2 regions of the Paeniclostridium hominis genome follow, and region 2 is predicted to be linked to the other one. Evidence: a T-box and tRNA genes for the amino acid it is inferred to sense, from the RefSeq annotation. Region 2 holds a T-box; the other holds one or more tRNA genes.
The links. A T-box is a leader RNA that pairs with one kind of tRNA and senses whether it is charged. The one in region 2 lies ahead of asnS (asparagine--tRNA ligase), so its partner is inferred to be a tRNA-Asn.
Positions count from the first base shown of each region.

Region 1: it encodes a tRNA-Asn, which carries the amino acid that the T-box ahead of asnS (asparagine--tRNA ligase) is inferred to sense. The anticodon was not compared.

Region 1 is NZ_JACRWD010000001.1:268,825-284,699, reverse strand. Features, by position in the region: gene infB (translation initiation factor IF-2) at 1-1,166, opposite strand, end outside; gene H8891_RS01395 (L7Ae/L30e/S12e/Gadd45 family ribosomal protein) at 1,220-1,543, opposite strand; gene rnpM (RNase P modulator RnpM) at 1,536-1,808, opposite strand; gene nusA (transcription termination factor NusA) at 1,827-2,900, opposite strand; gene H8891_RS01380 (ribosome maturation factor RimP) at 2,929-3,390, opposite strand; gene H8891_RS01375 (hypothetical protein) at 3,544-4,923, opposite strand; gene H8891_RS01370 (sigma-70 family RNA polymerase sigma factor) at 4,938-5,441, opposite strand; gene H8891_RS01365 (zinc ribbon domain-containing protein) at 5,641-5,847, opposite strand; gene H8891_RS01360 (alpha/beta hydrolase) at 5,936-6,886, opposite strand; gene H8891_RS15415 (hypothetical protein) at 7,009-7,143, opposite strand; gene H8891_RS15410 (chloride channel protein) at 7,470-7,781, opposite strand; gene H8891_RS15105 (hypothetical protein) at 7,775-7,969, shown strand; tRNA gene H8891_RS01350 (tRNA-Thr) at 8,011-8,085, opposite strand; tRNA gene H8891_RS01345 (tRNA-Asn) at 8,089-8,164, opposite strand; tRNA gene H8891_RS01340 (tRNA-Cys) at 8,178-8,251, opposite strand; gene H8891_RS01335 (CPBP family intramembrane glutamic endopeptidase) at 8,323-9,039, opposite strand; gene H8891_RS01330 (PolC-type DNA polymerase III) at 9,185-13,489, opposite strand; gene H8891_RS15100 (hypothetical protein) at 13,895-14,290, shown strand; gene H8891_RS01320 (SH3 domain-containing protein) at 14,329-15,875, opposite strand, start outside.
Region 2 is NZ_JACRWD010000001.1:622,372-638,246, forward strand. Features, by position in the region: gene gap (type I glyceraldehyde-3-phosphate dehydrogenase) at 1-1,014, shown strand, start outside; gene H8891_RS02965 (CBS domain-containing protein) at 1,156-1,608, shown strand; gene H8891_RS02970 (hypothetical protein) at 1,740-3,305, shown strand; gene H8891_RS02975 (hypothetical protein) at 3,356-4,024, opposite strand; gene H8891_RS02980 (AI-2E family transporter) at 4,160-5,251, opposite strand; gene H8891_RS15555 (S8 family serine peptidase) at 5,381-7,027, shown strand; gene H8891_RS02990 (S8 family peptidase) at 7,237-8,691, shown strand; gene cspC (bile acid germinant receptor pseudoprotease CspC) at 8,717-10,402, shown strand; gene H8891_RS03000 (CDIF630_02480 family spore surface protein) at 10,461-10,655, shown strand; gene H8891_RS03005 (hypothetical protein) at 10,716-11,111, opposite strand; T-box leader at 11,265-11,498, shown strand; gene asnS (asparagine--tRNA ligase) at 11,551-12,951, shown strand; gene H8891_RS03015 (DUF3867 domain-containing protein) at 13,145-13,720, shown strand; gene H8891_RS03020 (YhgE/Pip domain-containing protein) at 13,751-15,875, opposite strand, start outside.

The DNA of each region.
Region 1 (15,875 bases), 350 kb from region 2:
GCAACTGCTACAAATTGATCTCCACCTTGTGGAACTTCTGACAATCCTAATATCTCAACAGCAGTAGATGGTCCAGCAGTCTTAACTCTTCTACCTTTATCATTTATCATAGCTCTTACTTTACCACAAGCAGTCCCTGCAACTATAGGATCTCCTACTTTTAAAGTACCTCCTTGAACAAGTACAGTAGCAACTGGTCCTCTACCTTTGTCAAGTTGAGCTTCTATTACAGTACCTACAGCTCTCTTGTTTGGATTAGCTTTTAATTCTTCTACTTCTGCAACTAAAAGAATCATTTCAAGTAATGAATCTATATTAGTTTTTTGTCTAGCTGATACTGGAACAGATATTACATCTCCACCCCAATCTTCAACTAATAAACCTTGGTCTGCTAATTCTTGCTTAACTCTATCAACATTAGCCGCTGGTTTATCTATTTTATTTATTGCAACTATTATTGGAACTTCTGCAGCTTTAGCATGGTTTATAGCTTCTATAGTTTGTGGCATTATACCATCATCTGCAGCAACAACTAATATAGCCATATCAGTAACTTGCGCTCCTCTAGCTCTCATAGATGTGAAAGCTTCATGTCCTGGGGTATCTAAAAATACTATCTTTTCTCCATTTATAGTAACTTCTGATGCCCCTATATGTTGAGTTATTCCTCCAGCTTCATTTGTAGTTACACTTGTTGATCTTATAGCATCTAGTAATGATGTTTTACCATGGTCAACGTGTCCCATAACTGTAACTACAGGAGGTCTTTTTACTAAATCTTCTTCTTTATCTTCTTGTATATCTATTAATTCATCTATTTCAGCTTCTTCTTGCTCTGTCATATCTTTTTCTACAAGCTCAAATCCATAATCTTTAGCTACTAATGAAGCTATTTCAAAGTTTAACTCTTGATTTATTGTTGCCATAGTTCCCATTTTCATAAGCTTCATTATTATTTCTGTAGCAGGTTTTTCTAAACTATTAGCTAATTCTTGAACAGTTAATTTTCCTTCAACTGATACAGTTGGAAGTCCACTTCCTGCTGCAACTTCATCACCTAATAATTCCATAGCCATATCTGCATCATCTTGGCTTAATTCATCATTTTTATTTTTTACGTTTATATCTAGTTCTCCTAGCTTAGCTATAAGTTCTTCGCTAGTCATTCCTAAATTTTCTGCTAATTGGTATACTCTTGTTGACACAAGACCACCCCCTATTATATTTTTGTATTTTCAATAAGTTCTAAGACCTTATCTGCAAAGCTCACGTCTTTTATTCCCATAACTGCTCTAGGCGCTTTTCCTATAGCTAACCCTAATTGTAGTTTTGTTGAATATGTAACGCATGCTATATTTCTAAAAGATGTTTTATCTTTAAATAGCTTTTTCGTATTATTTGAAGCATCTTCTGCCACTATTACTAATTTTACCCTATTTTTTTTAATATCAAGCATAGTAGAATCATCACCTGATACTAGCTTTCCTGCACGTTGTGCTAAGCCTAGGAATGAGTAAATTTTGGCTTCATTGGCTTTATTCATTGTCACCTATCTCCTTCATCAGGCTTTCATATACTTCATCAGGAACTTCAACTTTAAAAGCTCTACTTAAAGCTTTACTTTTAATTGCTTTTTTTAGACATTCGCTACAGTTACAAATATATGCACCTCTACCATTTGCTTTACCTGTTTTATCTAAAAATATTTGTCCTTCTTTATTTTTGACAATTCTTATTAACTCTTTTTTATTGTCTCTATCTTGACAAGCTATACACTTTCTTTGAGGAACTTTCTTTACTTTTTGCAAATGTATCACTCCTTATAATTAAGCATCTAATTCTTCTTTATTATCTGCTTCTTTAGCTGCTTGACTTTCGCTTTTTATATCTATCTTCCAATTAGTAAGCTTAGCTGCAAGTCTTGCATTTTGCCCTTCTTTACCTATCGCAAGTGATAATTGATAGTCAGGAACTACAACTAAAGCACTCTTTTCTTCTTCATTTACATCTACAGATACAACTTTTGATGGACTAAGTGCTGCAGATATAAATTCTACTGGATTTTCACTGTATTTGATTATATCTATTTTTTCATCGCCTAATTCATCAACAATATTTTTAACTCTTGATCCTTTAGGTCCAACGCATGCTCCTATTGGATCTATGTTTTCATCTACAGAGTAAACTGCCATCTTAGTTCTTGATCCAGCTTCTCTAGCGATGCTCTTAACTTGAACAGTACCATCAAATATTTCAGGAACTTCCATTTCAAATAATCTCTTAACTAAACCTGGATGGCTTCTTGAAACAGTTATTTGAGGTCCTTTGTTAGTTTTCTTCACTTCTAATATATATACCTTTATTTTTTGTCCTGCTTGATAGTATTCACCTGGTATTTGCTCTGCTTGAGTCATTATAGCTTCTATTCTTCCAAGGTTTACATGAACTATATTTTTGTTTACTCTAGCAACTTCTCCTGTTACTATTTCATCTTGCTTGTCTATAAATTCATTGTATACTATATCTCTTTCAGCTTCTCTTATTCTTTGAACAACTACTTGCTTAGCTGTTTGAGCTGCTATTCTTCCAAATTCTGTAGTAGTTATTTCACTTTCTATTATATCACCTATTTCATAGTTAGGGCTTATTTGTCTTGCTTCATCTATTTCTATCTCTAAGAATGTATCGTATATATCTTCTGAATCTACAACAACTCTTTGAGAGTAAACTTTTACATCTCCTTTTTCTCTATCAAAGTATACTCTAACATTTTGAGCAGATCCAAAATTTTTCTTATAAGCAGTTAAAAGTGCTTGTTCTATAGTATCTATAAGTATATCTTTATCAATTCCTCTATCTTTTTCTAATTCATCTAATGCTTCTATAAACTCGTGGTTCATTTTTTTGTCCTCCTATATTAAGTTTTAATTAGAATTTTATAGCAAGTCTTATAAGTGCTATATCTTTTTTATCAAATTCCATTTCTTCATTATCAACTATAAGTTTAACTATTTTATTGTCCACTAACTCAACTAATTGAGCTTCGAAATGTTTTAATCCATTTATAGGTTTATATAATTTAACTTCTACGTCTCTTCCCGCATATCTTATAAAATCTTTTTCTTTTTTAAGTGGTCTATCAAGACCTGGTGAAGATACTTCTAAGAAATAGTTTTCTTTTATTGGGTCTTTTTCATCTAATATTGGATTTATAGCTCTTGTTATAACTTCACAGTCATTTAGAGATACGCCTCCATCTTTATCTATAAATATTCTTAAATAATATTCTCCTGCTTCTTTAACATATTCAACATCAACTATCTCTATGTTGTGCTCATTAGTTATCGGAAGTACTAATTCTTCTATTAATGATTCTGTACTCTTTTTCATTTTGCTTCCCTCCTATTCAGTTGTTATTTTATAGCATTGTAAATGCTATAATAAAAGAGTGAGAACTTTTCGTCTCACTCTTAGTTTTTGCATTATATACTATTTTATATACTATGATACCATAGATTGTTTTTATTTGCAAATTTTCTAGTATTATTCAATAGTGAAACTCCAGTTTCCTTTTATATTATATCTATTTCCTTCAAGTTTTATATATAATTTATCACTTTTGGGATATGGCAATTTAAATGTATATGAGTATAAATTTTCATCTTCAGCTCCTACTGATAGACCTCCCTCAAAAAAATCTGCTTTTACATCTTTTATACTTTCACCTGAAGGCCTTATGTATATACTTTCAATTTTCATTGGATTTTTTTGTTCGTTTAGCTTTTGTATATATATAGTATAATTATCATTCTCTTTAATACCCTTTATTAATTTAACTTTGTCATTTGCATTTTTAAATAAATTACTATTTGTTTTTAATTTTACTATTTTATTTATAGTTGTTTCTACGTTATCAGATTCTATATCTAATTGCAATTCCTCACTTTTAATTTTCTCATTAAGTGCAAATGTTGATATTTCAGGTATAATTATCTTATATGGCTTTTTTAAATTAGTTGTATCAAATCTAAAGTGATTATACCTTTCTGGATGTTCTATAAATGCCCCTACTGCAAATTTACCATTTGAATCAATTAATTTTATAACGTCTTTTTGTTTTCTTGCATAATTACTATAAACATCTCTTTCATTTATTTCTTGTCCATAAAATGTTAATTCATTTTTTATGTCTCTATTATTAATAAAGTTTACATCCAATTTATTTTTACCTTCTTCTATCATAGCAGTTATAGTCATATTACATTTAGTATCAGTTACTCCAAGGCTTTTAATATCTGATTTTGACTTAACCTCTATAAGTTTTGTGTTAAATTCTACACTTTCCCCACTTTCCCACTTCATGGTAAATTTTATATTATCATTTTTATACTTTTTATAATACTTAAATGTACATTCATATACCCAATTATCAGCTCTGCCATCTCCACTAGTTGAAGTTGATATGTATCCTCTTGAAACTTTTTTTCTATTTCCTATCTCTATTGTAGATATTTCACTAGGCTCATAAAACTCTCCTTCTACCTTTACACTTATTTCATTATTAGCTTCATTTATATTTATATCCCTTAAAGTTATATCTGTTGATTTATTTAATTTTTGATAAATAGGTCTTTCCAATATATATTTTAATCCATCATCAGTTGTAACCATTCCACTTCCTGGAATATATTTATAATTTTGGTTAATGTAAGCTTTTACAATAAATGGCGCTGATGTTATTACTATCAATCCAATGATTGATGCTATCATTAATTCTCTCTTTATTTTCTTACTTTGTCTTTTTTCATTTATACTCTTTAATGTATCATCAATTCCCTTAATTATTTCTACTGGAACTTCTAAATTATCTTTTTCTCTTAGGAATTTATTTATCTCTATATCAAGCTTATTATTCTTATCCATTTTAAGTCCTCCATTTAGTTTATATCTATCATTTCTTTTAACTTACCTCTAGCCCTTGATAGTCTTGACTTTATAGTTCCTTTAGGTATCTTTAAAATTTCTGATATATCGCTTATTCCCATGTCTTCATAATAGTATAAAATTATTAGTATTTTTAGTTCTTCTTCTAGATTGTTTATTATACTTTTAATTTCTATTTCAGCAGAATTATCCATATATGAATTGTGTATATTTTCATTAAAGCAATTTGATGATTTTCTATTTTTTTCAACTGTGTAATTACATTGATTTATTAAAATTTTTATTAACCAAGTTTTAAAATACTTTTCTTGTCTTAAATTTTTTATATTTGTATAAGCTTTTAATATAGTTTCTTGAATGCAATCTAATGCATCTTCATTATTTTTAGTTATAGCTATAGCTACTCTATATAAATCTTTTTCATAGTTTTTTATTAAAGTAGAAAATGCAATATCATTCCCCTTTTTACTTTTTTTGACTAGTTTTACTATATCCAAGCGTCATCCTCCCATCCCTCATTATCAATTCTTCTATATATTAGATAGTTTTTATATAAAATTGGTTCTCATAATTTTTTATTTTTTAAGTAAAACATTAAAATAAATTGTCTTAAATTAATTAGGAACCTTCTTAATTCTATTTTAATATAAAAAAAGACTACTTGATTACCAAGCAGTCTTCTTGTTTTTAATTATATTAACCTATTATAAAATCGAATATATCATCAATTTTATTTGTTGGCACTTTGTAAATTTCAGTATATTTACATCTAGTACAAGTTACTGTTGTAAATTTTCTATTTTGAACATCAAATATCTTAGAAAATCCACTACCTGTTGTACATATTTCATCTTTTTCATATTCAGTATTACTACATTTTGGACATACATATCCTTTACTCATATAAATCTCCACCTTAATATAAAATATACACTAAATTATATCATAATATTATAAATAAATATAAAATAACATCAATTCTTTTTTAAATCTATTTGCCAACAACTTTATCATCTATAAACTTATATATTCTATTAAAGTATTCATCTCCTAGAATATCATATCCATTGACATGTTGAACTTTATCTATAAGCCAAATTTCTTTTTTATCATGTGGTATATTATCATATATTATCTGACTACTTTTTGGAGAACATACTTTATCTTCTTTTCCATGTATTAAAAACATCGGCGTAGTTATATGTTGTACTGATTTATATGGTTTTACATCTTCATAATTAAATCCTGATTTAACTTTAGTATATATATTCCCCATAGTTCTTGCATATCCTACAGGTAAAAGTGGTATGTTTTTTGCTTCAATACCTAATCTTATAGCATCCGACATTTCATGATATGGTGAATCAGCTATATAAAAATTTACATACCTATTTTTTTCATTTATTTCAGAATGCATTACTACAGTTGCAGCCCCCATTGAATGTCCATGAGCTCCTAATAATCCATTAGGATATTTTTTATGAATAAACTTAGCAACATTTTCTAAATCATATTTTTCTCTTAACCCAAAAGTATAATCACTTCCTCCAGTTTTACCTGTGTGCCTTTGATTATATAACATAACATTGTATCCATGATCTAAATATTCATATGCCTTTTTTAAATATTCATAGTAATTACTTTCAATCCCATGAACTAGTATTATTGTATTGTCAGTATTTTTATTAGACTTTATAAATTTACCTTCTACTTTATATCCATTTTCTGGAGAACTTATAAATACATCTTCATACTTATAATTTTTAAGTTTTTCTAGTGGTCTTCCTTCTCTATGAGAAAATACTTCTACTATATCTTCATCTTTTATTTTTTGAACAGAACCAACCGAACCATCATATACTAAGAAACCAACTACGTAAGATATTATTAAAAATAATAATATACAAACCGATGAAATTATTATGATTGCTTTTCTCTTCATTTTTTCCTCCTGATATTATTATCTAGTACTAATACTTAGTATATATCAAGTGTTAATTTTTTTCTACTTATTTTTTATAAAAATAATATATATGTTAGAAATAAAAAAAGATTAGCTAAACGCTAATCTTTTTTTATTTCTAACAAACTACTATCTGAGGATGTATATATTCCACTTCTATCATCAAATACATAACTTATTACACAAACAATAAACAAGTATTCTATGCTAGCAGATCCCGATAACTCTATTTCCATTACAAGAGATGCGATCGAAGTTTTAGTAGCTCCTGCTAATAAATTTCCTAGTATTGCTCCTATTACAAATAATAGAGTAACCTTACCGCCTTGAAATCCTACCGCTAATGTTAATGATGTTAATAGTAGTTTTATTATAAATGCATCACTTAGTAAATCTAAACTTAGACCAAGATATATTCTAGTTCCAAGTATTATTATACCTCCTATAAAACTCTTTAGTGATGTGTTAGGTATTTTTTCTGCAAATAATTTTTTAAGCTATGTATAAGTTCATCAAAAAGTTTACTTGTAAGTCCAAATAAAATCTCACATAATATAACTTTTTAAAATACATCAACCCCATTTATAGGAGATACTATATTATAGTGACTATGTTGCATTTTAAATAATTTTGCTACAAAATTTCCTATGTAACTCGCTATAAAACAAGGTATTATAGCTTCATATCGCATCTTACCGACAGTACTTACTTCGAGTCCAAATATAGTTCCTCCAATTGGAGTACCAAAAAATACTAATGGAGCCATTCTAAATGGTATATTCCCTGCTCCTTGATTAATTCTCTCAATTATTAAGTTGTTTCCTTTAGATGATTCTCTTCCATATCTAGCATATAAATAACTTACAAATGCCACCTAATGGTAATAGATATAATAACTATGGATTTGCTTATCTTGTACTAGTTGCTCATAGTAGGCTCTTTAAAAAGAAAGATATTATTATTCCTACTACAACCCCAGATATAGAAGCTCATAAAAATCACCTTAAAAATAATATAGATATTCATTCACTTTCCTTAACATGTGACTTAAACTTTATATAATTTCATAAAAAAAGTAGACTATCTAATAGTCTACTTTTCATTGGAGCTAGTGATAGGAATCGAACCTACAACCTGCTGATTACAAGTCAGCTGCTCTACCGTTGAGCCACACTAGCATATGGCGGGAATAACAGGACTCGAACCTGTGACCCATTGATTAACAGTCAATTGCTCTACCAACTGAGCCATATTCCCGAATTTAAATATTTGGAGGCGACACCCAGATTCGAACTGGGGATCAAGGAGTTGCAGTCCACTGCCTTACCACTTGGCTATGTCGCCTTAACCTTACTCTATAATTATATAATTTTTTTATTAATTTGTTAAGCATTTTTTTAAATTTTTTCTAACTTTCAATCGACATTTTTCTCATCTATCTTACTTAAATTATATATACCTTTATTGATTAAATAAATTCCTAAAACTAAATATCCTAAACTCCAAAATAAACCTATTGGCATAGGTATTATAACAAGTAAATTATTTATTAAATGAGCCAATATACAAATCTTTATAGATTTTGTGTAATAGTATATAAATCCCAATATAATAGCTCCTCCAAATGCAGCAACTCCTTGAATTAAATTAAAATGAACAACTGCAAATATTATAGATGAATATACTATAGCTTTTAATGGTTTGTTGTAATATTTTTTTAAAAGACTTTTTAATAAAATTCCCCTAAATAATAATTCTTCTAATATAGGTCCTACTATAACTATTTGAATATATATAATTATAATTCCAATTAATCCTCCAGTGTTTACATAGTTACTCACAAAAGAACTTTCAAATGTATTTAAGGTATTTATATTATGATATTTGCTCAAAATAGATATTACTACACATTTAACTAATATATAACCTAAAATCATACAAAAAGAATACAAAAAGTCATATAACTTAGAATGATTTTTTACACTTTTCAAATCATACCATAGCTGTATTCTCTTTGAAATAAAATTACAAAATAATATTAGGATTATATCAATTAATACTAATATTGACGATATTAATTTAAATGGTACTTCTCTTTGCATAGATGTAAATACTGTTGAATCTATAATCATAGTAATAACAATAATAATCGATACTAACATTTCCTTATTAAATTTTAATTTTAAATTTCTAATATAAACCTCCCCCTATATTTTTGTACTAAGTTTATAACTTTTAATTAAAAGTTATAAACTTAGTGATTTAAATTTTTATTAACTAAAATAAAGATAATTGATTTTCGTCACTCATATTTTCAAGTGACCCGTGATTAGTAAGTGTCTCTATTACAGTTTTAGATATTTTAGTTCTTTTTCTCAAATCTTCTTTAGAAATAAACTCCCCATTTTCTCTTTCTTTTTGTATATTTATAGCTGCATTCTCTCCAACTCCTTGTAGTGCTATCATAGGAGGAAGCAATGTTTTTTCTCCTACAACCTGAAATTTCTTTGCATCTGATTTATATATATCAACGGGAATTATTTTTATATCCCTTGCATACATCTCAAGTGCAACTTCCAAAACAGTTAGCATATTTTTTTCTTTTGTTGTTGCATCATTTCCAAGTTCTTCAATTTCTTTAATTTTTGCTTTTATTGCAGGTAATCCCTTTACAATTAAATCTGCATCAAAATCTTCAGCTTTAGTCGTAAAGTAAGTTGCGTAAAAAGCCTCTGGATAATGAACTTTGCAATATGCAAGTCTAAAAGACATCATAACATATGCAACCGCATGTGCTTTAGGGAACATGTACTTTATTTGTTGACAAGACCATATATACCATTTAGGAACATCATTTTTTTCCATTTCTTCTATATGTTCTGGTTTTAATCCCCTACCTTTTCTAACACTTTCCATTATAGTAAAGGCCATTTTAGGCGGTAGACCTTTAAATATAAGGTAGTTCATTATATCATCACGAGTTGATATAACATCTTTAAGTCCAACTATTTCTTTTTGTACAAGTTCTTGTGCATTGTTTAACCAAACATCAGTACCATGAGAAAGTCCAGATATACGAACAAGTTCTGCAAATGTTGTAGGTTTTGTATCAAGTAACATCTGTCTAACAAACTTTGTACCAAACTCAGGTATTGCAAGTGATCCTATAGGACAGTTTATTTCTTCCGGCGTAACCCCTAGTGCATCTGTTGATGTAAACAAGGACATTGTCTCTTTATCATCTAAAGGTATAGTTGTTGCATCTATTCCAGTTATATCTTCAAGCATTCTTATGATGGTCGGCACATCGTGCCCTAGTATATCAAGCTTTAGTATTCTACCACTTATAGAGTGATAGTCAAAGTGAGTCGTTATAACTCCACAAGAAGTATCATTAGCAGGATATTGTATAGGTGTAAAATCATAAATATCTTTATAATGTGGTACAACCATAACTCCTCCTGGATGTTGTCCTGATGTTCTTTTTACTCCAGTACATCCATTAGCAAGTCTTAATGCTTCTGATGATGTTGTGTTTATATTATTTTCTTCTATATACTTTTTAGCATATCCAAAGGCTGTTTTTTCTGCAACTGTACCTATTGTACCCGCTCTATAAACATATCCTTCTCCAAATAGTTCTTCTGTATATTTATGAATCACCGGTTGATATTCTCCCGAGAAGTTAAGGTCTATATCTGGCTCTTTATCTCCTTCAAATCCTAAGAAAACCTCAAATGGTATATCATGTCCATCTTTTTTTAATGGTCTTCCACATTTTGGACAATCTTTATCTGGTAAGTCAGCACCTGATCCCCATTCACCTATTTCATAAAAATAAGAATATTTACATTCTTCATTTTCACATATATAATGTGCAGGCAGAGGGTTAACTTCTGTTATATCACTCATAGTAGCTGCAAAAGAAGAACCTACGGACCCTCTAGATCCAACTAGATATCCATCTCTTAAAGATTTTGTAACTAGTTTTTGAGATATTATATACATAACTGCATATCCATTACCTATTATAGAATTAAGCTCTCTATCAAGTCTTGCTTTAACAACCTCCGGCATTGGATCACCGTATATTCTTTTAGCCTTTGCATAACACATTTCTCTAAGTTCAACATCCGATCCTTCAATTACTGGTGGATATGTGTCATCAGGTATAGGTTTTATAACCTCAACCATATCAGCTATCTTATTTGAGTTAGCTATTACAACTTCATAAGCCTCAACAGGATCTAAGTAACTAAATTCATCTAACATTTCATTTGTAGTTCTAAAATGAAGATAAGTTTCTTCTTCGTCAACCTTAAATCCTTGAGAATTTTTAAGTACCTTTCTAAGTACGGCTTCATGTTTATCTAAAAAGTGAACATCTCCTGTAGCTACTGGTATTTTACCAAACTTCTTTGCTACTTCTATTAATCTTCTATTTAAATCCCTTAATTCTTCTTCATCTTTAACTTCGCCTTTTTCAATCATAAATCTATTGTTATCTATCGGCATAACTTCTATATAATCATATAACTCTATTACCTTTTCCATTTCTTCATCAGGTAAATTCTTCTTTACTGCATTGAAAACTTGTCCTGCTTCACAAGCTGACCCAATTATCAGCCCTTCTCTATGCTTTTCTAATACGCTTCTTAATATCCTTGGAGCTCTATAAAAATGATTTACATGAGCATCTGAAACAATTTTATAAAGATTTTTAAGACCAGTATAATCTTTTGCGAGTAATGTTATATGATTTGTTGCTATCTTGGTATAATCTAATCCACCTAGCTTTTCATTTACATCACTTAATTTTTCTACTCCTTGTTTTTGAAGCATTTCTAAAAACTTTATAAATATATGAGCTGTAGCTTCAGCATCATCGACTGCCCTATGGTGATTTAAAAGTGGTATTCCTAGATCTTTTGCTATCACATTTAACCTATGTCTTTTTAAATGTGGTAAAAGTACTCTAGCTAGTGTTAATGTATCTATACTTTTATTTTTAAATTCTAATCCTTGTTCTCTACTTTTTTGAGATATAAACCCCATATCAAAATCCGCATTATGAGCAACTAAAACACTATCACCTACAAATTCTAAAAACTTAGGTAATATTTCCTCTATAGTAGGTTTGTCAGCTACCATATCATTAGTTATACCTGTTAACTCTTGAATTTTATATGATATATCAGCTTCAGGATTTATTAACTCACTAAACCTATCAACTACTTTGAAGTTTTCTATTTTTACTGCACCTATTTCTGTTATCTTATCATTTGTATTTGAAAATCCTGTTGTTTCAATATCAAATACTATAAAACTTTGAGATAAATCCTTATCATTAGGGTCTTTTATTATCGGTAATTCATCTTCCACCAAATAGCCTTCTACTCCATATATAACCTTGATACCATGTTTTTTAGCTGCATCCATAGCTTCTGGAAATGCTTGAACTACACCATGATCAGTTATTGCTATTGCAGGGTGTCCCCATTTAGCTGCTCTTTCAACTAATTTTTTTGTTGAGCATACAGCATCCATTGAAGACATTTGTGTATGAGCATGGAGTTCCACTCTCTTTACATCTGAAGTATCTATTCGTTCTTCTTTTACTTCTTTTTTTATACCACTTATTGTCATTGTAATTTCTCTTTGATAATTATCGTAAAGTGCGTCTCCTTTTATTTTTAAATAAGCTCCTTTAGTTACAGAATCTATAACCTTATCTTTATTCATATCATTTAAAAATAATTTACAACTAATTGAACTTGTATAATCTGTAACTGCTGCAATTAAAAGAACTTTTCCATTTCTTAATTCTTTTAACTCAACATCAAATACTTCTCCTACTATACACACAGTTCCAGAATTTTGATTTAATCTATTTATTTTTTCAACTGGAGCATTTACATTATCTCCATAAATATATTCATCTTTAATTGCAATTTCTATTGCTTGATTGCCTTCAACTTCCTTTTCTTCATCTTCTACATTTATAGATTCAGCTATTCTTTCTTTTACCATTTCTTCAATTAAATTATCATTTTTCTTAATAAGTTTTTCTACATTAGGTCCTTTGCTTACTGACTTCTCAAATATAATATCAATATCCAATCCAGCTTCTTCACTCAATACATTTTTTAATACCTGTACAGCATTTTGTTTTATCAATCTTTTGTAAAAAAGATCTGATGGCAATTTTATTTTTAAAGTTTCATCTATACACATATACTCAACATTTTTTATCCATCCATTTAGCGAAGGACATAGTGTTGTTAAAATATATATTATATTTACCCAGTATTTTTTTATAATGTCTTTTGTTTTTTGCTTTTCTAATTTTATATACCTTATCTTAATTTTGACATCATTAAAATAATCTAGCTTTTCTTTTAACTCTTGTCTTAATATCTCTATATAATCGTAACTTATTATATTTTTAGAACTTAAATATATATATATTAATTTTTCTTCTTTAAAATATGTTACTTTACTTATGTTTACATCTGCTAATTGTTTATTTAAAATATTATTATTTATACATAATTTTTCTAAATAATCTTTGACAATTTCCATAAGAAGTTCCCTCCTCTCTATCAAATCATTATATCATATATATAAAACTTTTTTTATTAGGATTAGCTACAAACTATACAATCTTTAATAATATATTATATATTATACGTCATAGTTTAGGTGGTGATTTTTATAGTTAGTTTTGATAGTAACTTAATAAATAAAATTTTAATTGCCTATGAAGATTTAGGAGAGAAGAAATTTATAAAAAAAATAGTTAAAGATATAAATATTGATAAAAAATTATATTTATTTTATTTTAAAAGAAAATTTATACCTATATGTACCCTCCCAAAATTCAGAATTATCTTAGTGTCTAAGCAGGGATTCATATCTTTTTGTTATAATTTTTTTTCTTTTCTACACTCAAAGAACTTATTTATAAATGTATCTTATAAAAATATAATGTCTATCGCTAAATTTGTTGTATACCATGAGGTAGGCCATATACTAGATAAAAGTATAAATGATAATAAAGTTGAATATAATCAAACACTTAAAACTTTCATTAATAAACTTATTGAATACGATATAGATATAAATGTAGAAAATTTTCACAAGAAAAATCTGCCATCAGATATAGAAGAGTGCGTTTTAAAACTAAAAAAAAATTTGATAAATAGAGAATCTACAGCTTGGAAAATAGCTCATGATTTAATTGAATTTGAGGATAAAAACGAAGAACTTATATTCAATAATATGAGAGAATATGCTCTAGCAACTTATAATTTTGGAAATATCCAAAATATTATTAATGAAAACAATATAGATGTTTTCATTAAATACAAAAAAGCAATATAAAAAATAATGAGGACATTAAGTCCCCATTATTTTTTATATTATCTATGTACAGGTATTTCAAATATTAAATTACTATTAGTATCATACATACCTATAAACTTATACATTATTCCTGATATAGCATTCGCCCAGTTTACGTCAGTTGCATATTGATGGTGTAAATGATCATAACTCCATCTCATTTTATACAGTGTATTTTGACCGTAGCTACCATGATGTATATAATTCGAAGAAATCCATCTGGCCGATCCTTCTATAGTTTTTTCTACACTAGTCCATCCATTTTTATATGCAGCTTCTGCTCCTGATAAGTTTGCAGTTCCATCAAATGCCCCTATCCCAAAAAAGTTATATACTTTAACTGGCTGTGGTAGAGGTTTTCCTTTATATGAAGTTAGAACTTGTCCTTGAGCAAGTGTAGATCTTCCATATCCAGTCTCTAACATAGAGTGTCCTACTAAATATGATAAATCTATATTGTACTTACGAGCTGCATTTATAAATGCTTGACCTTGATTGTAAAATACATTAGTTCCACTTGATGCAGGTTTTAGACTATTTAAGTATCCATTTAACTCTCCTGCAGTTATTCCTCCTTTATAACTATCTAATCTTAGGAATTGTAACATTCCTTTTTTCCCATTTTTAAAATTATTAGGATTTAGATAATGTTCTATGTCAGATCTACTTGCATTAATAAATCCTCCTGAAGATGAAGCTATCATATTTACTTTTGATAACTGCTTATTAATATGGTCTTGTAATGAATGATTTTCATATTTATAATTAACAGTTGCTCCATTTACTACTTCTGAACTATCTCCTCCTGAACTAATATCCCCATCATAATCTTTTAAGTATGTACTTGATACGTATGCTTCTTTTCCATTGTATTTTATCTTTGACCATCCATTACTTTCTGATATCACTTCTACTTTTTCATTATGTTTTAGCGTTCCTATTAGTCCATGACTTGTTGATGGTCCACTTCTTACATTTAATGATGTTGCTGTTACTATCTTTATTTTAGCAGATTCTTGGTTTTCACCTGGATTAGTTACTTCTCCATTTTCATCATCTTTTAAGTATGTACTTGATACGTATGCTTCTTTTCCATTGTATTTTATCTTTGACCATCCGTTACTTTCTGATATTACTTCTACTTTTTCATTATGTTTTAGTGTTCCTATTAATCCGTGACTTGTTGATGGTCCACTTCTTACGTTTAATGATGTTGCTGTTACTACTTTTGTTTTCGTAGTTCCTTCATTTGGTTTTTCACTTGGATTTGGATTAGTATTTGTGTTACTATCTCCAGCATCTTTTAAGTATGTACTTGATACGTATGCTTCTTTTCCATTGTATTTTATCTTTGACCATCCGTTACTTTCTGATATTACTTCTACTTTTTCATTATGTTTTAGTGTTCCTATTAATCCGTGACTTGTTGATGGTCCACTTCTTACATTTAATGATGTTGCTGTTACTACTTTTGTTTTCGTAGTTCCTTCATTTGGTTTTTCACTTGGATTTGGATTAGTATTTGTGTTACTATTTCCAGCATCTTTTAAGTAATCACTTGATA
Region 2 (15,875 bases):
GGATTTGGAAGAATAGGAAGAATGGTTTTAAGAATAATTAAGGAAAATGATTTTAACAACATTGAAATAGTAGCTATAAATGCTAGAAGTGATGCTAAAACGTTAGCTCATTTATTTACTTATGATTCATCTTATGGAGTATTTAGAGGAGAAGTAAAAACGGATGAAAAAGAAAATATTATAATAAATGGAAGTAAGATAAAGGTGTTAAAGGAAAATGATCCAGAAAACCTACCGTGGAAAGATTTAAACATAGATATAGTTATAGAATCTACTGGAAAATTTACTAAAAGAGAAGATGCTCAAAAGCATATTAAGGCAGGAGCAAAAAAAGTAATAATAACAGCACCAGGAAAAAATGAAGACAAGACTATAGTTATGGGTGTTAATGAAAATGAATATGATAATAACATACACCACATAATATCTAATGCTTCTTGTACTACAAATTGTATAGCTCCAGTAGTTAAAGTTTTAGATAAAGAGTTTGGAATAAAAAAAGGCTTAATGACAACTATACATGCTTACACAAATGATCAACAAATACTAGATAAAACACATAAAGATCTTAGAAGAGCAAGAAGTGCTGGTGTTTCTATGATACCTACAACAACAGGGGCAGCAAAAGCAGTGGCTAAAGTTTTACCTAATTTACAAGGTAAGTTAAATGGGTTTGCTGTTAGAGTTCCAAGTCCTAGTGTATCATTAGTTGACTTAGTTTGTGAAGTAAGTCGAGATGTTACAGCAGAAGAAATAAATAATGCTTTAGAAAAAGCTTCTAAAAAAGAGTTATATGGAATATTAGGATATTCAGATTTGCCACTTGTTTCTATAGATTATAAGCAAACTTCAGAGTCTTCTATAATAGATGGGCTATCAACAATGGTTAATGATGGAAATATGGTTAAGGTTGTAGCTTGGTATGATAATGAATGGGGATATTCATGTAGAACAGTTGATTTAGTAGCATATGTTGCAAATGAACTTTTAATATCAAGTAAAGTTAGTGCATAGTATAATTTTTAAGCTCACAGTGAATAGTTACTGTGGGCTTTTATAATATTAGAAAAATTTCTTTAAAAATTCATATTGTATTCACAAATGATTTATATAATTTATTTGAATAATACAGTTATGCAAAATGGAGGGAAAAAATTGAATATATTATTTTTTATTACCCCTAAAGTTGAAGTTGAGTACGTATATGATTATTACACAATAAGACAAGCGATGGAAAAAATGGAGTACCATAGGTATACCTCAATACCAATAATAAATAAAAAAGGAGAGTATGTAGCTACTATAACAGAAGGAGATTTACTTTGGAAAATTAAAAGTAGATTTGAAGATAAGCAAGATGATATTAACTTAAAATCACTAGAGAATATAGATATAAAAAACATTGATAAATATAATGATTATAAAACGGTATCTATAAATTCTGATATGGAAAATATAATAAGTTTAGCTATAAACCAAAATTTTATTCCCGTAGTAGATGATCAAAATATATTTATAGGAATAATAAAAAGAAGTGATATAATATCTTATTTTAATGATAAAATGAATGATAGGCAGTTATTAAATATAGATAATAAAGTTAGTTAATGACAATAAAATAGAAAATATTTCTAAATAGTTTTAAAATTATGTATTATAGTATATAATTTTAATAAGAAATAAACAATAAAGGACTGTCAAATATAGGCAGTCCTTTAAATTAATAAGGAAGTGGCTTTATGAATTTTTGGAGGGAGAAAAAAAATAGAATATACTTTATTGTTGTAGCTATTTTTATAACACTTACAGGTCAGTATTTTCTTTTCAAATATGGAATAATAAGTCCACTAGTAAAAGGAGTAGAATTAAGAATATCAAAAGGAAACTATATTCAAAATATAGATGAATATGTAATTAAATTAGGTAATTCTATAAAAGTAAATAGTGGAGATTATATAATTATACCACCATATGCATCAAAACCTAAAATTGGATACCAAGCATCAAATAATGATGTTTTATCTATAAAAGGAAATACAATAACTGGTATTAAAGAAGGATATTCTGCTCTTATGATAACTAAAGATGGCAGAATAATAAGAAAAACTACTATAAGAGTAGTTAAACCTAAAGTAGAAAAGTTAGATGTAGATATAGGCGAGCTTAAATATGTAGGAGATAGCACTTCTATTGATGTAAGTGTTGATGTTGATTTTGATTTTAAAGAAAAAGAAAAATATACATATGAAATATCAAATGAGGATGTTTTAAAGGTAGAAAATAATACTTTAAAAGCTATAGGAGTAGGTAGTTCTAAGTTATACATAAAATCAGGAGATAAAGTAAAAGAGTATAAATTTAATATACAAGCGAAAGTTTCAAACATATATGCAAATAACAACATTAATATAAGCATAAATGAGGAGAAAAAAATTGATGTAAATGTTGAAACATCTCCTAAAAATCTAAAACATCCTAAGGTAAAATATGAATTATTAGGATTTAAATTACCGATATCTAGATCAATAACTATACCTACTAGTGATGGAACAATATTAGGGCTTAGAGAAGGAACTGAAAAAATTAAAGTTACATGTGGAAATAAAAGTAAAATAATAACAATAAATGTTTTAAAAGAAGAAACTGAATTTAAAGAAATTAAAAACTTACAATCATATTCTAATATAGTTGGAGATAACTTAGAAATAACTCTTACATGGGATTATTTAGAAGATGTATCAGAGTATGAAGTATATCTAAAAAATAACTCTAATGGAGATAATGATTTTAATTTATTTAAATCAATTAATGTAAATAAAGAAGAATTAAATGAATCTAAGAAAGTGAAAACTACTATAACAATAAATCTAAAAGATATACAAGATCCTAGTATAGATTTATATGTGATAGGAAAGAGTGATGGAAAATATACACAAAAGAGTAAGATTGTAAAAATCAGAGAAAAATATAAAAATCTAGATAAAATAGAAAATTATAAAGTTGAAAATTTAAATGGAGGTATAAATCAAGACAATAGTATAAGTATTTCATGGAATAAACTAGATAAGTTTGACTGCACATACAGTATTTATATAAGAAACAATAAAACATCAAAAGATGGAGGGTTTACTTTATATCAATATGGAATAAGTGATAATAAAATTACAATTCCTCTAAATGAAGGTGAAGATGTAGATTTAGATATATATGTTGTAGCAAATTCATCACAAGGAGCTAGTCAAAATAGTGATATATTAAACGTAACAAATATAAAACAAGAGACAAAACCAGAAGAAGAATTATAAATAAAAAATCCTGAGAATTAGGTTAATTACCATATTCTCAGGATTTTTTATTATTTTATTTTTTCTAAATATCCACTTGGATGGAAATAGTATATACTAGATGTATTTTTATCAACGAAATATCCTAAATCAGTATCTATTTTAGGAAGAAAAACATATCCAGATAAACCTTTATTTTTTAATACTGTAAATTTATTTTCATCACCTTTGTATTCATATACTAAGTTTGGGTTCATATCCATTAATAATTTTAAAGCTTCGTCCATAGTTAAAGGTTGTGAAGCAGAAATTTGTTCATTAGAAACAGTTTCTTCAGCTTTAGTAACACATTCATTTGAATTATCTTCTTTAGGTACATTAATTTGTTCGTTAGAATTAGATTCTTTAGAATCAAAACTTTGTTCATTAGTATTATCTAAATTATTAGTTGTATCTTTTGTTTCTTCTAAATTATTATTAGTTGTATCTTTAGAACTTATATCATTAGAAGTATTATTTTCTTTTACTTTAATATCTTCTATATTAGATTTTTCATTAGTGCTGATTAAATTAGTTTCTAATGTCTTAGGAGGTTTAGTTTTATCTAAATTATCATCATTACTAGATGTGACCTTATTATTTAATTTTGATTCATTGTTTGCAAATGAAGATTTTAAAATAGGATTAGTTATAAATAACACACTACATAATACAAATAAAACAACAACTAACTTTTTCATATCATTACCTCTTTTCAAATATATAAATTATTTATATATAAATATTACCATAAATTCTTTATATTATAACAGTTACAGGCTTGTTACTTAAGGTTACTAAATTGTAATAAAAAAGCATGTTTAAAACATGCTTTTTTACTTATTTATCGATTTATATTTATAATCTATATAGTTACCTAAATATATTTTTAAAACTCCCATAAAAGGAGCTGAAAGTATCATTCCAGGGATTCCAAAGAATCCTCCGCCAATAGTGACTGCTAATATAGTTAAAAATGGATTAAGACCAAGTTGACCACCAACTATTTTAGGTTCTATAAATGCAATTTCAATTTGTTGAACTAGTATTAAATAAATTAATGAAAATAAAGCTATACTAGGGTTGTAAAATAAATTAATTAAAACAATAGTAGTCATGCTTATTGCAGGTCCAAAGTAAGGAATCATATTCATAAAAACTATTAAGATACCAAAGAGTAAAGAATATTGAGATCCAATAAAATAAAGTCCTATACTTGATAAAATTCCTACTATAAAAGAGTCTAACATTTTTCCTGTAAAGTATTTTCCAATATTATTATTTAAAGTATGACCAAAGTTTAACACAAAATTAGCATGTTTTTTACCAAAGGTAATATATAATACTTTTTTATAAAAAGAGAAAAAGATTTCTTTTTCAAGTATAATATAAAAACAAATTATAAAGGCTAACACAAACTGTACAATAAATTTAGAAATAGAAAAAGTAGTTGCAAATATTTGACCTAAATATCCAATAAATAAATTACTGACTTTAGGCATAAAAGAGAATGCTTTATCTCCAATTTCTTTTAATTTATTAGGGTCTATATTTTCTAAGTTATTGCCAAGATGAATTAAGAAATCTTGAGTTTTTGCTGAATAAATAGGTAGTTTATCAATTATATCAGCTAAACTATTTACTATAATTGGAATAGTAAAGAATATGAATGAAGCTATTATAAGTATTAAACACACATAAGTTATAATCAATGCATAAATTCTTTTTATTTTTAATTTAGATTCTAAAAAAACAACAATAGGTATAAAAATATAAGCTAGTATAAAAGCTATAATAAATGGATTAAGCAGTGATACTAATAATTTGAATATATCTAAAAAGTATTTATAGTTATCTATAAGTTTTATAAGTATATAAGATACAAAAATAGTAAAAACAATTCCTAAATTAATCTTTTTATCTTTCAAATACACACACCCCTTTAATAAAAATTAAATCAATATATGTATTATACAATAAAAGTATTATGAATATATATAATAATGGAAACAAATGTTAAATAAATTTGATTAAAATCGTCTTTAATTTTTAAGGGGGTGTTTTTTATAGAGTATGAAGTAATAGTTAGATATAATGGAGATATTTCTATAGTTGCAAGCGAGTTAGGTGTATCTGTAGAATTATTAGGATATAACTATGCAATAATAACTTCAGATAGTATTGAATCAATTGATAACTTGGTCAATTATCCTCAAATTGAATACGTAGAAAGACCATTTATTTTAACTACACAAGATGTTCAAAGTTTTTCAAGAACAGGAATATCAAGATTTAAAAATACAAATGGATTAACTGGAAAAGGAACTATAATTGGAATTATAGATTCTGGTATAGATTATAATTTAGATATATTTAAAGACGAACAAGGTAATTCAAAGATACTTTATTACTGGGATCAATCATTTCCAGGAAATCCACCCGAAGGATTTACACATGGAACCTTATATACAAATGAAGATATAAACAAAGCTATTAAAAGAGAAATTAACATACCTATATCTCCAACTAGTACACATGGTACACATGTATCAGGTATTGCATGCCAAGTAGCAAATGAAGCTAATTTAATAGTTGTAAGAGTTGGAAGTATTCAAACAGATGTATTTTCAAGAAGTACAGAATTTATGAGAGCTATTAAATTCATATTGGATAAAGCACTAGAGTTAAACATGCCAGTAGCCATAAACATAAGCTATGGAAGTAATGAAGGCTCACATAGAGGGTTATCATTATTTGAACAATATATAGATGATATGACATCATTTTGGAAAAATAATATAGTTGTAGCAGCAGGAAATAATGCTGATAAAGGTGGTCATAGAAATATACAATTAGATAATCAACAGGTAGAAGTAGAATTTGTAGTTGGAGAAAATGAGAAAATATTAAATGTAAATGTATGGCCAGATTTTACAGATGAATTTAGTTTATATATAGTTAATCCTTCTAACTTAAGAAGTCAAGAGATATCCTTAACATCAGGTGAGATTAGAAATGTACTAGGAGGTACTAGGATAAGAGGGTATTTTTATCCAATTTCACCATACTCACTTGTTAGAAGACTTACAATTCAAATGAGTTCAGATAATAATATTAGCCCAGGTATATGGAAGTTAGTTTTTACTCCAATAAATATAGTAATGGGAAATGTTAATATATATCTACCTACATCGGAAGGTATAAGTAGAGATACAAGATTTTTAGAAGCAAATAAAAATCTAACAGTAACTGTACCAGGAACTGCAAGTAAGGTAATAACTGTTGGAAGTTTTAATTCAAGAACGGATATAGTATCTATATTTTCTGGAGAAGGAGATATTAGCAAAAATGTGCTTAAACCAGATTTATTAGCACCAGGAGAAGATATATTATCAGTACTTCCAGGAGGTAGTGTAGGAGCTTTAAGTGGAACTAGTATGGCTACACCACATGTTACAGGTGTAGTTGCACTTTTAATGGAGTGGGGAATTGTTAATAGAAATGATTTATTTTTTTATTCTCAAAAAATAAGAGCATTTTTAATAAAAGAAGCTAAAAGAAATGCTTTATATACATATCCAAATAATTCTATGGGATTTGGAATGTTAGACCTATCTAATGTTAACCTAGTCAACATGGGTCAATTCAATCAAAGCTATGATTTAATTTATAGAAAAAAGAGAAAAAAAAAACTAGAAATTTAAGATTAGAATTACCATACGATTTAATAACCTTATTCCAAGTAGTACATGGACCAAATTTTAAAGAAGAACTTGAATCTATTGGATTAGAATATACTTATTATGAAATTAGTGATAATGAATCAATTTTAGGATTACATACTAGAGATAACCAAAAATTTAGAAAATTAATTCCAGTAAAATCAATACAATTTTTTGAGTTGACTGCAGTTATGAATCAATTAAGCACTATAACAAGGGGTACTGAAAATGGTATTATAGCTAGAGAGGAAATAGGTGCAAATTTTTTACAAAATAATTTAAACATATCTGTTACTGGGAAAGGTGTATTAATAGCAATAATAGATTCAGGAATAGATTATTTACATGAAGATTTTATATATCCAGATAAAACTTCTAAAATAGTATTTTTATGGGATCAAACTAAGGATGAAAATCCACCTAGTGGGTATAAATTTGGAACTGAGTATACTAGAGAAGATATAAATCAAGCTATAGCAAATAATGACACTACTTTATCAAAAGATGAAGATGGTATTGGAACAATGTTAAGTGGTATATGTGCAGGTCTTGGAAATATAAATAGTCAATATGCTGGAATAGCACCAGATGCAGAACTTATAGTCGTAAAATTAAAAAAAATAAATGGAAATTATAATAACGCAATATTAGAAGCTGCTATACAATATGCATATGAAAAAGCTTACGAATTAAAAATACCTTTAGTAATAAATATATCTTTAGGAAGTAATAATTTAGTAGGTGCTACTGAGCGTATTTTAAGAGACACTCCACTATTTACAAGAGGTTTATGCTTAGTTTCTCCAGTGGGAAATGAAGGAAATACTCAAACACATACATCAGGAAGACTTAACTTTATAGGAGAAGAACAAGATATAGAATTAGAAATATTTGAAGATGAAGATTTATTAGATATTAATATATGGATGAATAAGCCTGATAAAGCGAGTGTGGCAGTTATATCACCAAGTGGAGAAATAAGTAAATTTATAAAAGTATCAAATTTCAATGAGATAACAGGTATATTTGATTTAGAAGCAACTTGGTATGTGATAACTTATAGATATCCAACTGCTTACTCAGGTCAGCAGCAAGTAACAATAACATTAAAAAATGCAACTAAAGGTATATGGAAAATAAGATTAAGAGGTGAATATATAACCAATGGAATATACAATGCTTATCTACCAAATAAAGCATTAATAAATCCTGGAACAAAATTTAGAGATTCAATCCCTTCTCAAACTGTAAATTATCCATCAACATATAATGATGTAATTTCTGTAGGTGCATACAATATTATTGATAATAGTATATGGCCTTCTTCATCGAGGGGTCCTACTATAAATGGATTATTAAGGCCAGATATAGTTGCACCTGGGGTAAATATAATTTCAACGTATCCTGGAAATAGTTATGCAACCATAACAGGAACAGCAGTAGCAGCCGCTCATGTTACAGGAGCAGTAGCTTTATATTTTCAGTATACTTTAGCCGATAGGTATTACACTCAAAAGGCATTTACTACCATGGTTAGAACTTACCTTCATGGGGGAGCTAGAAGAATTCAAGGAATAACATATCCAAATGAAATTTATGGTTATGGAGAGTTAGATATAAGAGGATCCTTTGATCAACTAAAATAATATATAAATAGGAGGAATTTTTATTTTGGAGAAATCCTATCTTATAATTTACCAAGGAAGTATAGAAGATGTAACTAATGATTTAAGAAATAATTCAATAGAAAGATTTATGATATTAAATGATAATTTATTAGTTATATATGTTCCTATTGATTTTTATGAAAATACACTAAATGAAATTATAAGTATTGCATGGTGGCAAAGGTCAGTACCTATGAGTTCTCTAATTGAGGTAACCAATGATATAGAACAAGGTGTAAGTGTAACGGATTCATCAGGAACGGATTATATATATAAAAACCCATATATAACAACTACTGGAAAAGATGTATTAATAGCAATAATAGATTCAGGCATAGATTATTTGCATCCAGATTTTAGAAATGATGATAATACGACTAAAATAGTATCAATATGGGATCAAGAAAGTGACAAAAAAACACCTCCAGATGGATTAATATTTGGAAGTGAATTTACTAGAGAAGATATAAATAAAGCTATATCTGAAAATGATAACACATTAAGTGAAGATAAAATTGGAACTGGTACTATAGCTGCAGGAATATCATCAGGCAAGGGAAAATTAAATTCTCAATATAAAGGTGTTGCTATTGATAGTGAATTGGTAGTTGTGAAATTAAGAGAATATAGAGATACTTATGCATCAGGAAAAATAAATTATCAAAAATCAGATTTTTTAGCTGGAATAAAGTATGTTTTAGATGTAGCTAAAAGGGAGCGTAAATTTATTATAATAAATCTAACTATAGGTTTAGCATCAAAGTCTATAATAGAATTAACAATGCTAGAAACATTTAACGAAATAGTAGAATCAGGAATTATTGTAGTTAGTGGGGCTGGAAATGAAGGAAATACAGATATTCATTATGAAGGCGTATTATCAAATGTAAATCAAAAGCAAGATATAATAATTCAAGTAGGAGAACAAATAAATTTAGATATAAATTTAGTAACTAGTGGACCAGATAAAATAGGTGCATTAATAATCTCACCATCAGGAGAGCTTAGCTATCAAATTATGTATTCTCCAGATTATTATGTATATAAAGGACGATTTAATTTAGAAAATACAACTTATGAGATGCGATTTGTATATCCTTGGCTAGAATCTGGATATCAAGAATTAAATATAAATCTATACGACATTAAACCAGGTATATGGACTTTAAGATTAATTCCAGAATTTATTATAGAAGGAATATATGATGTTTATTTACCAAATAAAAATATAATGTCACAGGAAACTAGATTTTCAGACCCAGCTTCTACGTCTACAATAACGATGTATGCAGCTCCGGAAAACGTGATAACCATAGGAGCTTACAATGATAAAACTGATAGCATATGGATAGGATCATCAAAAGGTCCTATAAAGAAAAGAGGAATAAAACCAGACATAGTTGCAGCAGGAGTGGATATAATAGCTCCTTATAAAAATAATAGTTATAATACATCAATAGGAACGGGAGTTAGTGCCTCTATAGTTAGTGGAGTTTTAGCACTAATTATTCAGTATATAAAAGATCAATATGAGTTTTATCAAGGGTCTTTATATACACAACAATTAAAAACCTATCTAATGCTTGGAGCCACGAAAAAGGATATATATACTTATCCAAACATATCTCAAGGATATGGAATTTTAAATTTAAAAGATACTATTACAGCAATTGCAAATAATTTTGAATAATGTGTATTTTATAACTTAGAATGTAAAAACTAATACAAAAGAAAAGAGGTGAATTATCTTGGAAAATGAAAAATGTAAAGCATTAAATGGGTCAGATAACAAAAGATTAAAATCTAATAGACCAGTAAAAAATGAATATACTGCTGCTTGGTCTGGAACTGAAGATTTAAGGGCAGAAAGCAATGTATCAATTCCTTCACTAAGAAATGTAGAAGAAGCTAAAGACTGGGTTGACAACGGAAGTAGATTATAATTTAAAATAGATACCTAAAATTTTATAAAAATTATTAGGTATCTATTTTTATGAATCATTTTATTCACTTGGAATAAGTATATATTCACCTGACTTTAATTTATAATCCTTAGATACTATATCAGGATTTTTCTTATACACAACTTTTCTAAAATCTTCGATATTTTCTATATTAGTATTATAAGATTTAATTATATCATCTAAATTTTGGCCATATTCAACAAAGTGTTTTACAAGATGTCTATTATCCATAATTTTATCATAGGCATTTTTATATGGAATTTCAGAAATTTTATTAAAAATAGATACATTTTTAACTAAATAATCAACGGAAGTATCTAAACAAGTTATATAGTTGTAAATACCTGATTTTAAAGCTTGAGAAAAAGAGGTACACTCATTAGCACTTGGACCTATAAATAATAATACTAATACAAAAATTAATAAGTATTTCAAAAAAACACCTCCTAATTAAAATTATTAATAAAAAAATATAAATTAAACATATTTGATAAAAAATTTTAAAATATATAAATTTTATAAAAAATAAATCGTTGACTTAAAAAATATAAGTTGGTATAATCTTAGTAAATAATTCAAATAATAACTATAAAGACATTGAAGAGAAGAGTAAATATAAAAGGTAGTTAAAGCGAGTTGAGGATGGTGAGAGCTCAATACGAAATTTATGTTGAAGAACATCTCGGAGTCTCTAACCGAAATTAATTAAAGAGTAGGCTTAGACGGAAGGTCCCGTTATAGACCATTAAGCAAAGCTTAGCTAAGTGGCCTATTTAGGCAATTAGGGTGGTACCGCGAGAGTAATAGTCTTTCGTCCCTTTTAGGGATGAAGGGCTTTTTTATATTTAAAATAAAATTTATAGGAGGATATAAAATGCAAAGAGAATTTACTGAAATTAAACAACTTTACAGAAATAAAGAAGAATATATCGGAAAAACTGTAAAAGTAGCTGGATGGATAAGAACATCTAGAGCTTCTAAAAACTTTGGATTCATAGAATTAAATGATGGAAGTTTCTTTAAAAATATGCAAATTGTAATAGCTGAAGATAAGTTAGAAAACTTTAAAGAAATAACAAAACTTCCAATAAGTTCATCTATATTAGTAGAAGGTGAATTAGTATCTACAGAAGGTGCTAAACAACCAGTAGAAATACAAGCTACTAAAATAGAAATAGAAGGTGAATCAGATAGTTCATACCCACTTCAAAAGAAAAGACATACTTTAGAGTACTTAAGAACTATAGCTCATTTAAGACCAAGAAGTAACACTTTCTCTGCAGTATTTAGAGTAAGAAGTTTAGCTGCATATGCTATACACAAATTCTTCCAAGATAGAAACTTTGTGTATGCACATTCACCAATCATAACAGGAAGTGACTGTGAAGGTGCAGGAGAAATGTTTAGAATAACAACTATGGATTTAAATAATATACCTAAAAATGAAGAAGGTGCGATAGATTATTCTAAAGACTTCTTTGGAAAAGAAGCTAATTTAACAGTTAGTGGTCAATTAAATGCTGAGATAATGGCTCTTGCATTTAGAAATGTTTATACTTTTGGACCAACTTTTAGAGCTGAAAATTCATTTACACAAAGACATGCATCAGAATTCTGGATGATAGAACCTGAAATAGCATTTGCAGATTTAGAAGATAACATGGAACTTGCAGAAGATATGATAAAATATGTAATAAACTATGTTATGGAAAATGCTCCAGAAGAAATGGAATTCTTCAATAGCTTTATAGATAAGGGATTAATAGATAGATTAAATAATGTTGTAAATTCTGAATTTACTAGAATAACTTATACTAAAGCTGTTGAAATGTTACAAGAATCAGGACATGAATTTGAATACCCAGTAAAATGGGGAGATGACCTTCAAACAGAACATGAAAGATACTTAACAGAACAAGTGTTTAAAGCACCAGTATTTGTTACTGATTATCCAAAGGATATAAAAGCATTTTACATGAGAATGAATGAAGATGGAAAAACAGTAAGAGCTATGGACCTTTTAGTTCCAGGTGTTGGAGAAATAGTTGGTGGTTCTCAAAGAGAAGAAAGATACGATGTATTATTAGAAAGAATAAAAGAAATGAATCTTAATGAAGAAGATTACTGGTGGTACTTAGAACTTAGAAAGTTCGGAACAGCTACTCACTCAGGATTTGGATTAGGATTTGAAAGAATTATAATGTATATGACTGGTATGGCAAACATAAGAGACGTTATACCATTCCCAAGAACTCCAAGAAATGCAGAATTCTAATAATAAATTAATATAAGTGAAAAATAGCGAGCTTTTTCTCGCTATTTTTTATATATTAATTTATTATATAAATTTTATTTAGACTAATATAAGAATATAATATACACTAAATTTCAGACTGTAGACATGTAAACTTTATTAGAATATAATAGTAATAAGGTTAAAAGCTAAATGTTAATCAGGAGGTATCGATATGTCAGATGATAGAATAATAGATTTTAATAAACTGAAGAACAAAGTAAAAGATTCTGATGTTGATAAATTTGAACAATATATATATAGTCTTTATAGTTCTGTTATGTCAGGAAAATTAAGTATGGTTGAATTTTCTAAAAAGATAATGGATTATATGAAGGAAAATAATATATCTCAAGAAAAATTTATTAATATTCAAAAGAAATTTATGGAGAGATATGGAATGGACTCGTCTGAAATAGATAGCCAGTTAAAAAACTTTGGTATAGATTATAATAATATAGATTTTAATGAAATAAATAATTCGAATTTTGATGATATAAAAAATAGTATAGGATTTTATGATAAATATAGTCAAAAAATAAAACCAAAGGCTTGTGTAGAGACATATATAAAAAACGACCATAATGATATAAAAGTAATAATAGATCAAGAACAAGTAATCCTAATAAGTAAGGGTAAAATAAATTTAGTTGATGCAGAATTAAATGAACTTTTATTATCTTACAAGAATATACTAAATAAAAAGATAAATATAATTATGTGCGAAAATACAACTGAATATGATTATTAAAAAAGAGATAGGATTAATCCTATCTCTTTTTTAGTGTTCTGAAAGACCACTTTCACTAAATTTACCATTAAATACCTTATAAATTTTATTTATAGGTTTCTTTAGTGGTAATGCAATTAATAATGAAACTATTATATATATACATAAGATGCTTATATCTTTATATAATACAGGATAATAAATCCCACCTATTGATTCTCTTAACATAGATATTGCATAAGTAAACGGTAAATATGGATTTACCATTTGGAAAAACTTAGGAGTAACTTCAATTGGGAATGTCCCACCTGAACCAGCTACTTGAATAACTAAAAGTATTATTCCCATAGCTTTACCCATATTTCCAAACACAGATAAAAGAGAATATACTATAAAAGTAAATACAATACTTGTAAATACAGAACCTAATACAAGAAGAACTGGATTTACAGATTGAACACCAAGTATATATATGTCTCCTAAACTTACTATTAGTGCTTGAATTACAGCAATAGTGGTAAAAGTAAGACCTCTACCTAAGTATACTTGATATGGTTTATAATCTCCATGAACTTCAGCTGATAAAAGTGAAGATAATAAAAGTAAACCAACCCATAAAGATAAAACAGTGTAAAATGGAGTCATAGCAGAACCATAGTTTTCTATAGGGTATAATTTATTTTGATTAACAGTAACAGGTTCTTTTAAGAAGTTCTTTTCTTTTACTATGTCGTTTTTAAGTAATTTTACTAAATCATTTAAGTCTTCTTGATTATTAACTTTCTTTATAGCATCTGTAAGTTCGTCTACTATATTTTCTACTTTAGGCAATTTCTCTTTTGCATAATTTATTCCTTCAATACCTTTGTCAGACAGTGAAAAAGCCGTATCTAATATACTTTCAGCTTTAGGTAATTTAGACTCAGCATCTTCTAAAGTTTTGATTACATTATCACTAACTGAATATCCTTTTTCAAAGATATTATTTATAGGAGCAGAAATTGCAGAATCAAAATTATTAGATAAATTAGATGTAATACCTTTTATATCATTTCCTACTTTTAAAACTTTATCAAGTGCACCAGATGCAGGTGTTTGACCACTTTGAAGTTGACCTTTTAAACTATTTAAAGAGTTAACTCCTTGTGTCACACTTGAATCTATATCTTTTAACTTGTTTATAGTATTAGTTAAAGGATGATTTGGTGTAAGTGAATTTAACTTATTTAAAAATTCTATTAATGATTTATTTACATTTGATAAATTATTTAACTTAGTAGATAAACTATCTGCTAAAGTTAGAGCATCATCAGTACCATTACTAATAGAATTATTTAATGTATTTGCAGTATTAACAACAGAATTAGCTATATCATTAATTACAGATATATCATTTTTTATTATTGGAGTAATGCTATTTATACTACTTTGAGAGTTTTTCAGAAACTCTTTAACATCAGATGATAAACTTTTAGATTTATTTAAAGTTTCTTTTATTAAAGGAATATCCTTTTTTATGTCTTTAACTAAATCTTGAACTTTATTAGCTCCATCAGATGCTAAATCTAATGTTTTATTTACATCACCAAATTTGCTTTGAATCTCAACTAAAGAGTTTTCTATATCAGTTAATTTTGGAATTTGACCTTCAAGTTCTATACCTAATTCATTAGAGGCTTCAAATAAAATTTGACTTACAGTTTCAACAACAGTTTGATTTATTTGTAGTTGTATTGTTGAAGCTCCCTTATCAGTGATTTTAGGAGCTATAGCATTTATTTTTTCATTAACTGTATAAATTAACTTTCCTTTTTTAACATCTGAAGTTATAAGAGAAGTTAAATCTTTTGAAAAGTCACTTGGAATTTCTATTGAAGCATAGTATGAACCATCCTTAACACCATCTAGTGCTTTCTTTTTACTAACGAACTTCCATCCTAAATCACTATTTTCTCTTAAGTTTTTTTCAAGCTCATCTCCTATATTAATGTGCTTATCTTTTACGGTAGTACCTTTATCATTATTTACAACAGCTACTGATATATTACTAGTACTACCATATGGATCCCAAGATGCTTTTATATTAAACCATGCATATAAAGATGGTAATATACAAAGTGCTCCTACAACAATAAGCATTGCATAGTTAGTAAATATATCCTTTACGTCTTTTTTG